Regions from separate parts of the Sphingobacterium sp. 18053 genome, predicted to be linked through region 1. Evidence: riboswitches for the same ligand, from Rfam matches in the RefSeq annotation. Region 1 holds a riboswitch; the other holds the start of a gene.
The links. Region 1 has a riboswitch for S-adenosylmethionine ahead of GVK91_RS18905 (O-acetylhomoserine aminocarboxypropyltransferase/cysteine synthase family protein). Riboswitches for the same ligand answer to the same signal wherever they lie in the genome.

Region 1 (5,433 bases):
GGTTATATTGCTAGCAGCGGCCGGTTTTATATGTACGTTATACGGTATTTTTGGGGCTCGCTATGCTGCAATTGGAAACATGACATTGATTCTCATGAGTTTTGTGATCGGAATGGCCCCGCAACACCCTTTTGCGGTTAGTTTACAGATTACAACAGGTTCCATTATATACTACTTTTTTAGCCTTTTACAAGCCTATATACAACCTTATCGCTCGCTAAAACATGCGATGGCCAATGGTTTTCATGGATTGTCCCAATTTCTATTGATACGATCACAGTCTTACGATCCCAATATTCCTTTGAATATAACGTACAGTCGCGTAGGCAAAATTCATGGCCTGATCAGCGAACAACAGGAACAAATCAGGTCTCTTCTTTTTCGAGAAAAAAAAATCATAAGTCAACAGTGGCATAAAAGCAATTATTGGCTCAGTCAGGTTTATGGGTTAATTGACCTTCATGAGTTAATTATTGCACTTGATCACGACTATGATGCGATTCGCAAAAATCTTGCAGACACGGGCAGCCTCCCTTTAATTCGTCACACAATCAAATTATTAGCTTTAGAAATTGATAGCTTTTCACAACCTAACAAGAGGTTTCGGTATGCGCATCAATTATATCACAATAACTTTAAAATTAATGCCCTCTTACAGGATTTAAAAGAAATTCAAGAACAGCAGACCGGTCAAGCAAAAAGTATATTATGTTCGATCATAAGCAACATCGAAGCAATTATTGAAGTACTCAACCGAATTCAGGTAGCTTTTTATCAAAATCAGGAAATTCAGGATAAGATTGACAGCAGTGAGTACCAGCAATTTATCAATCGACCTTTGCGCAATCTTGCTGATCTAAAAAGTAAACTCCATCTGAATAACCCGCTTTTTCGATTTGCCGTTCGGATGGCTCTTCTTTTTGGAACAGGCGCATTGATCGGTATTTTATTTTTGGATTTTAAATATACCTATTGGATCTTACTGACGATCGCTATTGTTGCCAGACCAGCATTTTCAATGACAAAAAAGCGTAATATAGAGCGTATTGTAGGCACATTCTCGGGTATAATAGTTGGTATATTCTGCTTAATTTCTATTCATTTTCTCCCAGCTCTCCTTACCATAGCTGCATTAGGTCTTTTCGGATTCTTTTTGTTCAACCGATCTAATTATATGGTCAGTGTCATCTTTATTACCTTGGGAATTGTGATTGCGCTCAATTTGTTCGAAGGCAATATCAATCTCATTTTAGGCAGCCGAATACTTTTCACACTCATTGGAGCATTCTTGGCTATAGCAGGTTATTTCTTGATACCTGTACGCCAAAGCACAGGCATGGTTCAGCTGGCAAAAGAGGTATCCCTTTACAACGAGCATTATTTCCAAACCATCAATAACCGTCTGTCGGACGAGAAACAAAGTTCTTTTGATATACGACTGGCTCGCAAAAAAGCGCAGACTGCCATGGCCCTGTTTTCAGACGCTATCAATCAAATGAAAAAAGAACCCGAGCATAAATGGATAGATTGGTCGCATATCCACCATTTTCAGGCACTCTCTTATCAGGTCAACTCCCATTTGGTGGGGCTTTCGTTATCGTTAAGCAAAAAGACGAATCGCCACCTAGCGTATGATATCCATAGTAGAATTGATGCACTTAAACCTCTTTTAACAGATTTAAATCAAATTGCGGAACGGATCAACTTAAAGAAATCATAATACCCGATTGACAGTTATTTATCCGGTTTCATCCGACGATATGCGATCCCGATCGGTATGTTATTCAAAATTCCTTTAACTAAAAAATAGCTTTTCTTTTGCTTTAATAAAAAAAGAGTTTATATTTGTGTCGTCTTCGAAAGAAGATTTCTAATCAACACCTCCCTTAATCAGTAGGTCTTGATTTATAAAGAAGTGGCGAGAGACTGGCTCAATGACCCACTGGCAACCTTCAATTTGTTTGAAAAGGTGCCAATTCCTGTCCAAAACAATATCGTTTTGGAGCATATAAATGACATAAGACAATGATTATTAAACTACTGAAGTCCATTAAAAATTCAGGTTCAACACAAGTGAACCACACGATAAGCGAAAGTGTAAGTCATCGTACAACTGTATTGATGCGAATGCGTATGCATATGCACTTCCATGCTTGTTAAAAATCATTTCCTTTTTCTTGGATAAAGATTTAACAGACCCTTCAACGAGGTGTGTATGCTTCTCTTTTTACTTAGCAATTTCTTTTTGAACCCTTAAAATCTGATATATTATGTCTTCAAACAAAAATTTAAAATTCGAAACTCTTCAGGTTCACGCTGGCCAAGTCGCTGATCCTACTACGGGATCTAGAGCAGTTCCTATATATCAAACAACATCTTTTGTATTTGAAAATGCCGAACACGGCGCAAACTTATTTGCATTAAAGCAGTTCGGCAATATCTATACACGGATTATGAATCCTACTACGGATGTTTTCGAACAACGTATTGCGGCACTGGAAGGTGGAGTCGCAGCTGTTGCTGTTGCATCTGGCCAGGCAGCACAGTTTATAGCTTTAAATAATATCTTGGAAAGTGGTGACAATTTTGTTGCCGGATCCAACTTATACGGCGGTACATTTAACCAGTTTAAAGTTTCTTTTAAACGCCTGGGCATCGAAGCTCGATTTGCAACGGACGCCGAGGCAGATAAAATTGAAGCCCTCATTGATGATAAAACAAAGGCCATCTATGTTGAAACAATTGGAAACCCAAGTTTCAATATTCCAGACTTTGAGAAAATTGCTGCCGTAGCAAAAAAATATGACTTACCATTAATCGTCGATAATACTTTTGGAGCTGGGGGTTATTTATTTAAACCTTTGGAGTACGGTGCGAATGTGGTTGTTGAATCGGCTACTAAATGGATCGGTGGACATGGCACAAGCATTGGCGGTGTCATCGTCGACGGCGGAAACTACAATTGGGGCAATGGAAAATACCCTCAATTTTCCGAACCATCTGAAGGCTATCATGGCTTAGTTTTTTCCGAAGTTTTCGGTGAAGGCGGACCGTTTGGAAATATTCAATTTGCCATTCGGGCACGTGTGGAAGGGCTTCGGGATTTCGGGCCAGCACTCTCCCCTTTCAATTCATTCTTATTATTACAAGGGCTTGAAACGCTGTCTTTACGGGTGCAACGCCATGTAGATAACACTTTAGAGGTAGCTAAATGGCTTGAGGCGCATCCACAGGTAGAAAAAGTAAACTATCCGGGCTTAAAAAGCTCTCCGAGCTTCGCTAACGCACAAAAATACCTTAAAAATGGCTATGGTGCGGTGCTTTCTTTCCAGCTCAAGGGTGACGCAGCACAGAAGGCCAATAGCTTTATCGACAGCTTAGAATTGATCAGTCACTTGGCCAATGTCGGTGATACGAAGTCATTGATTATCCATCCAGCAGCGACTACTCACCAACAATTGAGTGATGAAGATCAAGCCAATGCTGGAGTGTTCAAAGGTTTATTACGCCTTTCTGTAGGAATAGAACATATTGATGACATCAAAGCTGATTTACAACAAGCTTTTGATAAAATTAAATAATCAGATTTTTTCGGCTTAAACTTAAACGTAAAATGAGTAAGCATATTTATCTGCACCCGGAGCCTTTTGTATTTGAAAATGGAAGAGAGCTTACTGATTTACAAATCAGTTATGAAACATTTGGCAAACCCAACGCAGATCGCAGTAATGTGATCTGGGTTTGCCATGCACTTACGGCTAATGCAGATGTACTGGATTGGTGGTCCGGTCTTTTTGGAACAGGTGAATTATTTGATTCAAACGATTATTATATTATCTGCGCCAATGTCATAGGATCAGCATATAATAGCAGTAATCCGCTATCTGTAAACCCAGCTACTGGACAGCCTTACTACCTATCTTTTCCTGAATTTACAGTAAGGGATTTGGTCAATGCACATCAATTTCTTGCAGACCACCTGGATATCAAACAAATAGAGATCCTTATTGGCGGCTCATTGGGCGGTCAACAAGCATTGGAATGGGCCGTATCGCACAGTATAGCCATCAACCATCTAATCGTCGTTGGAACAAATGCCGTCCATTCACCATGGGGTATTGCATTCAATGAAAGTCAACGTCTTGCCATTACAACTGATCGAACCTTTTACGCCAATCATCCCGATGGCGGAGCTAAGGGTTTAAAAGTTGCACGCGCTATGGCACTGTTGTCTTACCGCAACTATACAACGTATGCCAACACACAAAAGGAGGATGATAACGAAAAACTCGATCATTATAAAGCATCCTCCTATCAAAACTATCAGGGTGAAAAATTGGTGAAACGCTATAATGCGTACAGCTATTACTTCCTAACCAAAGCAATGGACAGCCATAATTTAGGTCGGGGAAGACGATCTATCGAATCCGCTTTAGCGAGCATTGACTGTCCAACTTTAGTACTGAGCGTCAATACAGATTTGTTGTTTCCTCCACAAGAGCAACAATTCATCGCTCAACATGTTCCGAATGCCCACTATCAGGAGATTGAATCTACCTATGGCCACGATGGATTTTTGATCGAAACAAAAAAACTCACTAAAATCATCAGCAACTTTCTGCGGAAACAAAAAGAATACCTAAACGAATTAGTATAAGAGAATAAATAATATATATAAGAGAATTTAAGAAGAGATATGAGTAATAAATTAACAATAGGGATGTTTGGGTTTGGTGTAGTAGGCCAAGGTCTTTACGATATCATCAAAACCAAAAATCTTAATCTGGAGATCAAGAAATTTGTCATTAAAAACGGAGATAAAAAGCGCTCGCTACCAGCAGATTTATTTTCTACCGATGCCGAAACAATTTTAGGTGACCCAGAAATTAATACTGTTGTCGAACTAATAGATGATGCCGAAGCAGCCTATCAACTAACTGTTCGTGCCTTGAAATCGGGAAAAAATGTGGTATCTGCCAATAAAAAAATGATTGCCAGCCACCTGGAAGAACTGGTTGATATCCAACATGAATATGGCACCAGTTTATTGTATGAAGGTGCCGTTTGCGGAAGTATTCCCATTATACGGAATTTAGAAGAGTACTATGACAATGAATTACTTCATTCTGTCAGCGGTATTTTTAATGGATCTTCCAACTATATTTTATCTAAAGTTTTCAATGAAAACCAGCAATATACAGACGCTTTAAAGAAAGCGCAAGAACTTGGTTTTGCAGAAACAGATCCAACCCTGGATGTAGGTGGATTTGACCCAAAATTTAAAGTATGTATTGTTGCTTCCCATGCGTACGGAATCTATGTCAAACCAGACGATGTCTTTAATATTGGTATTGACAAATTGGGACAGCAAGATATTCGTTTTGCTAAAGAAAAGAACCTCAAGATCAAATTGATACCAACAGCAAAAGAGAT
Region 2 (5,433 bases), on a different contig from region 1:
CAGGCTTGGATGGAGGTACAGCTGTTTAAAGGTCTTTCCTGGTATACCAAAGGTGCCTATAATTTCAATATGGACAAGTACAAGGATTATAAATCAACGTTGGATGAATATTACTACCATACGGGCACGCTCGGAACAACACTGGATCTTGGAAAGGGCCTTACGGATCAGGATCAGCAAACGATATACACCAATTTATTTACTTACCTCAACTATGATCGCGCGTTTGGGGCACACCATCTCAAAGCTCAGGCCGGATATAGCATTGAAAAAAGTAAGTATACCTACCTCCAGGGCTTCAGACAGAATTTTGTCGACGATACACTAACAGAATTAAATGCGGGGGGATCGGATATTCAACGGGCAAACGGAACCGCCAACCAATGGGCGCTGATCTCTTATTTCGGCCGATTGAACTATGATTATCAAGGGAAATACCTCTTGGAAGCCAATATGCGCTACGATGGTAGTTCCAAGTTTTACGGTAAAAACCGTTGGGCAGCGTTTCCTTCTTTCTCTGCAGGCTGGCGTGTATCGGAAGAATCTTTTGTTAAGGAATTCGCTTCCGGTTGGCTGGATAATTTGAAGGTCCGTGGATCCTGGGGCCAACTCGGAAATCAGAATACCGGCAACTATCCGTATCAACCCGTATTGGGACTTACCGGAAATTATTCTTTTGATAATAGTACGCTAAATTCAGGTGTCGCTCAACAAGGGTTAAACAACCCGATTATTAAATGGGAAACAACAACGATGACCGATGTGGGATTGGACCTGAGTCTGTTTAAAAATTTAGATATCACTTTTGACTGGTATAAAAAGAGGACGACCGATATTCTAAGACAGTCACAGATTACTGCAATCGTTGGTTTGGGGGCACCTTACGTAAATGATGGAATTGTCGAGAATAAAGGTGTTGAGTTGGGAATTACTTATCGTAATCAGATTACTACGGGAGCATTGGAAGGTTTACGCTATCAGCTCGGTGCAAACCTCGATCGTTTCAAAAACAAGCTGGTCAAATTTGGCGAGCCTGAAATCGGCGGCTATACGATCAAAAAAAATGGCTATGCGATGGACAGCTTTTATACCTACGAAGTCATCGGCATATTTCAATCCGATGCCGAAGTAGCGGGGTCGCCTAAGCAGTTTAATGATAATACACTGGCAGGAGATCTTAAGTATCGGGATGTCAATGGGGACGGAAAAATCGATGCGAACGACAGAACAATTATTTCCGGTGTAGATCCAAAACTGAACTATAGTTTTAATCTAAGTGCAAGTTTTAAGGGCTTTGACTTTTCGGCTCTATTACAAGGGGTATATGGCGTCAAATCCTATGTTTCGGGCTGGGGTGTAACCCCATTTGTGCAAGGCAGTCCGCCGACAAAAGACTGGTTAGACCGTTGGACACCTGAAAACCCTTCGACAACGATGCCCCGTATTTATTGGGGTTGGAGTGCTCCGGAGAAATTCAGCCGTGCTTCCAGCTATTTTATACAGGATGCTTCATACTTCAGGTTGAAAAATCTTGTGTTCGGATACACTTTACCTGAAGGGCTGTTGAAAAAATATAAAATTGACCGCCTAAGGGTTTATTTTTCGGGTGATAACCTCCTTACTGCGACCAAATTTAAGGGCTTGGACCCTGAACGCTATGGAAATGGTGATCTGGTACAGTATCCACAAAACAAGATTTATTCATTTGGTGTACAAGTTAACTTTTAAGTGCTATGAAAAAGAAATTTATAACAGCGTTGATGCTATCCGGACTATTTTTGGGTTCCTGTAACAGTGCCTTGGACCTTAATCCTTTGGATCAGATCGCTTCGGACAACTATTTTAGCAAAAAATCGGATTTTGATAATGCATTGGCCGGTGTATACGCGTCATTGCAGAGTGAGGCTTTCTCCTATGGGATGCCTTTCCGGGACTGTCTGACCGACAATGGCTACAATCAGTTCAACTCAGGTAGCGTCAATGAAATCGTAGGTGGGAATTTAAATCCGACCACAGGGGGGTATGAAACCGGAATTTATAACGATGCTTATGTGGGAATAGGACGTGCCAATCGCCTGATCGAGAAGCTTCAGGGCTATAACGGCTCCGATATGAACGATGGGGAGAAGAAGAACATGGAAGCCGAAGCCCGCTTTATCCGTGCTTTTGTTTACTTCCAATTGTACAGTATTTATGGTGAGGTGCCGCTTGTGCTTACTTCCCTCAGTCTGGAGAATCAGCGTCAGCCAAAGGAAACTGCAGAGAATATTCTAAAACAGATTCGGGCCGATCTGGATTTTGGGATCGCCAACTTAGCGGCTAAACCTTATTTCAATAATGGGGGGCATGCGACCGCAAGTTCAGCAAAAGCCTTGAAAGCACGGGTTTTACTGTTTGCGGCTTATGGCGACAAAGGGGTGCCCGATTTAGCAATTTTGAAAGAGGTAAAAGACTTATGCACCGATGTCATGAAAGAGTATACTCTGAGTACAGCTTTTGAAAATGTCTTTCGCGATGCAACACAGAAGAACAATACCGAGATTATCTTTTCGGTCAATTTTCTGGCACCGAATAATACAGCCCCCTGGGACATGTATTTAGGCGATTGGATCGCTGCTTCACCTTTACAAAACCTGGTGGATACCTATGAATGCAAAGATGGTCTGCCTTATGGTGAATCACCCTTGACTGACCGAGCTAATCCCTTCAAAGATAGGGATCCGCGCTTGAGCAAAACAATTTTCGTGGATCATCCCGACTTTGGCGGCGGTAAGATCCATACACCGTCCAATCCGCGGCCTACAGGTTATGGGGTGTTGAAATTTTTGGATCCGGCCAACTTACCTTTTGGCTTTTCAACATTGAGCCAACAGGATGCGGTTGTACTGCGGTTTGGGGAGGTGTTATTGATGTATGCCGAAGCACAAAATGAAATTGCCGGACCAGATCCATCGGTTTACGATGCCATGAATACTCTGAGGAGCCGCGTTCAGATGCCCGGGTTTCCTGCCGGTTATACCAAGGAAAAAATGCGCAACCGTATCCGCCACGAAAGAAGGGTTGAACTTGCTTTCGAAGGACTACGGCATTACGACCTGATTCGTTGGCATATCGCAGGCGAAGTACTCAATGCGGTCAAAGACAGTAAAGTGCCCTATCATTTTGAAGACAAATTTTACCGCTGGCCATTACCACAAACAGAAATTGAGAAAAGCGCAGGTGTGTTAATTCAGAATCCAAACTATAAATAATAAGATTATTGCCTTCTTTTAAATCGGCAATTTCCTAAACCAACCACAGCAGCGCGCACGAAGTCCTTTCGATGCGCGCTTTTTTTTGTCGATAACGATTACTGTAAAGGAATCAGGACATTCTGTTCCAAGCGTACAGGGACATGCTTCACCGAGGTAAAACCGTCTTCCTTGGAAATGATGTTGGAAAGATCCAGTCCTCTTTTGGAGAACGTACTGATCAAAGCTGTTCTAAAGGTTGCCTTGGCTGAACCCCAGCCTTGTCCTAAGATGGTGTCATTGTTGAGCTGTATCAGTTCATCTGTTGAGTAATAACTGAATTTTTCCAGTAAGTGTTGGTAAAGATTTGTTGTAGTAGCCATACAATTTAAAAATTTAAAGGATTAAACCATAAACTGTATCCAGATCTTGTTGGGAAAATAATCGTTCTGCGACGTTTATTTTGGTCGAAACCCGTATTAATTTACCACCGCGGTGCCTGCACTCGGTTGGTATTGCATCATGCAATTCTGAATACTCTACAAATATAGTAGATTATTTTTTATAATTAAAAATATTTTTGTTTTTAAGGGTAAATGAACGTTAGCAACAGGAATAGGGAGGTCAAAAGCGAGGCGCGTTGTTGGCTGTGATTTGGTTATGAAGCGGATAGCTGGGCGAAAAATTTATCATGTTACTGTAATCTCATCGAAAATACTTTTAAAAATAGAGATAAGACAATACTTTTGCGCCATGAATAGAATTGCGGAAATTAACGAATACATTGCTGCCGAACGCGAGGTATTATTGCAACACCCTTTGTATCGTAAGATCAAAACGATCAAGAATCTACGTTCTTTTACAGAAGGGCATGTGTACGCTGTATGGGATTTTATGTCTTTACTAAAAGCTTTACAGATTAAATTGACCTGTACGACTTTACCTTGGTTTGCGAGTGAGCATCCATCAACACGCTATCTAATCAACGAAATTGTATTGGCTGAGGAGTCGGATGAATATATTGATGGCCGCCGTTTGAGCCATTTTGAGATGTATCTGGACGCCATGGATGCCATGGGTGCCGACCTTCATCTGGTCAACAAATTTATTGCTCACGCCAAAAAATCGAGTAACATATTCGATGTCATTGCAACGACCACATTGGACAAGCGGATCAAAGACTTTTTGAATTTTACATTCGAAGTGATTGCTGAGGGCGAGGTGCATAAAATTGCTGCTGCATTTACATTTGGACGCGAAGATCTTATCCCGGGAATGTTTACCTCTATTTTGGAAGAAATTAAAACAAATTTCCCTACAGCCAATCTGGATAGCTTTATCTATTATTTTCAACGTCATATTGACCTTGATGGCGATGAGCACGGGCCTTTGGCGATGCAGATGATCACAGATCTCGGGAAGGACGATGAGGTTAAATGGACAGAAATGAAAGAGATCAGTAAAATTGCGCTACAAAAAAGAATACAGTTGTGGAATGCAATAGAAGATTCCTTATACGGATAATCTATTATTATACCGTCGAGAAAGGCCTTTCAAATCATGATTTGAAAGGTCTTTTTTATGTGCTGTAAAAAAGGATATTGTAAGGGCTTCTTGGCAGATATTGGTCTTTTTGTTTGAATTGATGAAAAAATGTCTTTTTTCCATAACATATTGGCGTTTGTGAAGAAATCCAAGTTCCAATAAGTGTCTAAGTTTGCTACGCAAAAAAATTACATAGCACACGTGAACTTTTTTCCTCCCTATTGGGCAAAAGGAATACTAACCATGGGATTGTTAGTATTCGCTATTTCGGACACCTTCGCCCTCGATTCTTTGCACATGTCCCTGAAAGACATGATCGACAAAGCGCTACAGAACAGTAAATACATCGAGCAGTCCTATTTGCAGCTCAAAGAAACTGAGGTGGCAGTACAGCAGCAACGCATGGAGTTGCTGCCCAAAATTTCCGCCAGAGCTTCTGCTAGTTATGCGAGTAATATGCCTGTGTATGACCAGGGGCTTTTAAATAAACCTTCCCAGCATGATATCATTCATTACTTGTACGATAGCGGCCTGGATTTTTATCTGAACCTCTACAATGGGCATCGGGACCTGATGAAAATTGAGTCCAAAAAATTGGAAAATGAGCTGGCCAGAATCGATTGGAAGAATGCCGCAGCGCAGACGAAATTGGAGGTTT

Region 2: another riboswitch for S-adenosylmethionine. It lies ahead of GVK91_RS23930 (5-oxoprolinase); the one in region 1 lies ahead of GVK91_RS18905 (O-acetylhomoserine aminocarboxypropyltransferase/cysteine synthase family protein).

The regions. Positions count from the first base shown of each region.
Region 1 covers NZ_CACSJW010000008.1:83,590-89,022, forward strand. The annotation lists gene GVK91_RS18900 (FUSC family membrane protein) at 1-1,720, shown strand, start outside; SAM riboswitch class I at 1,903-2,015, shown strand; gene GVK91_RS18905 (O-acetylhomoserine aminocarboxypropyltransferase/cysteine synthase family protein) at 2,271-3,581, shown strand; gene metX (homoserine O-acetyltransferase) at 3,614-4,657, shown strand; gene GVK91_RS18915 (homoserine dehydrogenase) at 4,697-5,433, shown strand, end outside.
Region 2 covers NZ_CACSJW010000011.1:106,473-111,905, reverse strand. The annotation lists gene GVK91_RS23940 (TonB-dependent receptor) at 1-1,728, shown strand, start outside; gene GVK91_RS23935 (RagB/SusD family nutrient uptake outer membrane protein) at 1,734-3,251, shown strand; gene GVK91_RS23930 (5-oxoprolinase) at 3,350-3,613, opposite strand; SAM-I-IV-variant riboswitch at 3,680-3,773, opposite strand; gene GVK91_RS23925 (DUF3050 domain-containing protein) at 3,984-4,754, shown strand; gene GVK91_RS23920 (TolC family protein) at 5,019-5,433, shown strand, end outside.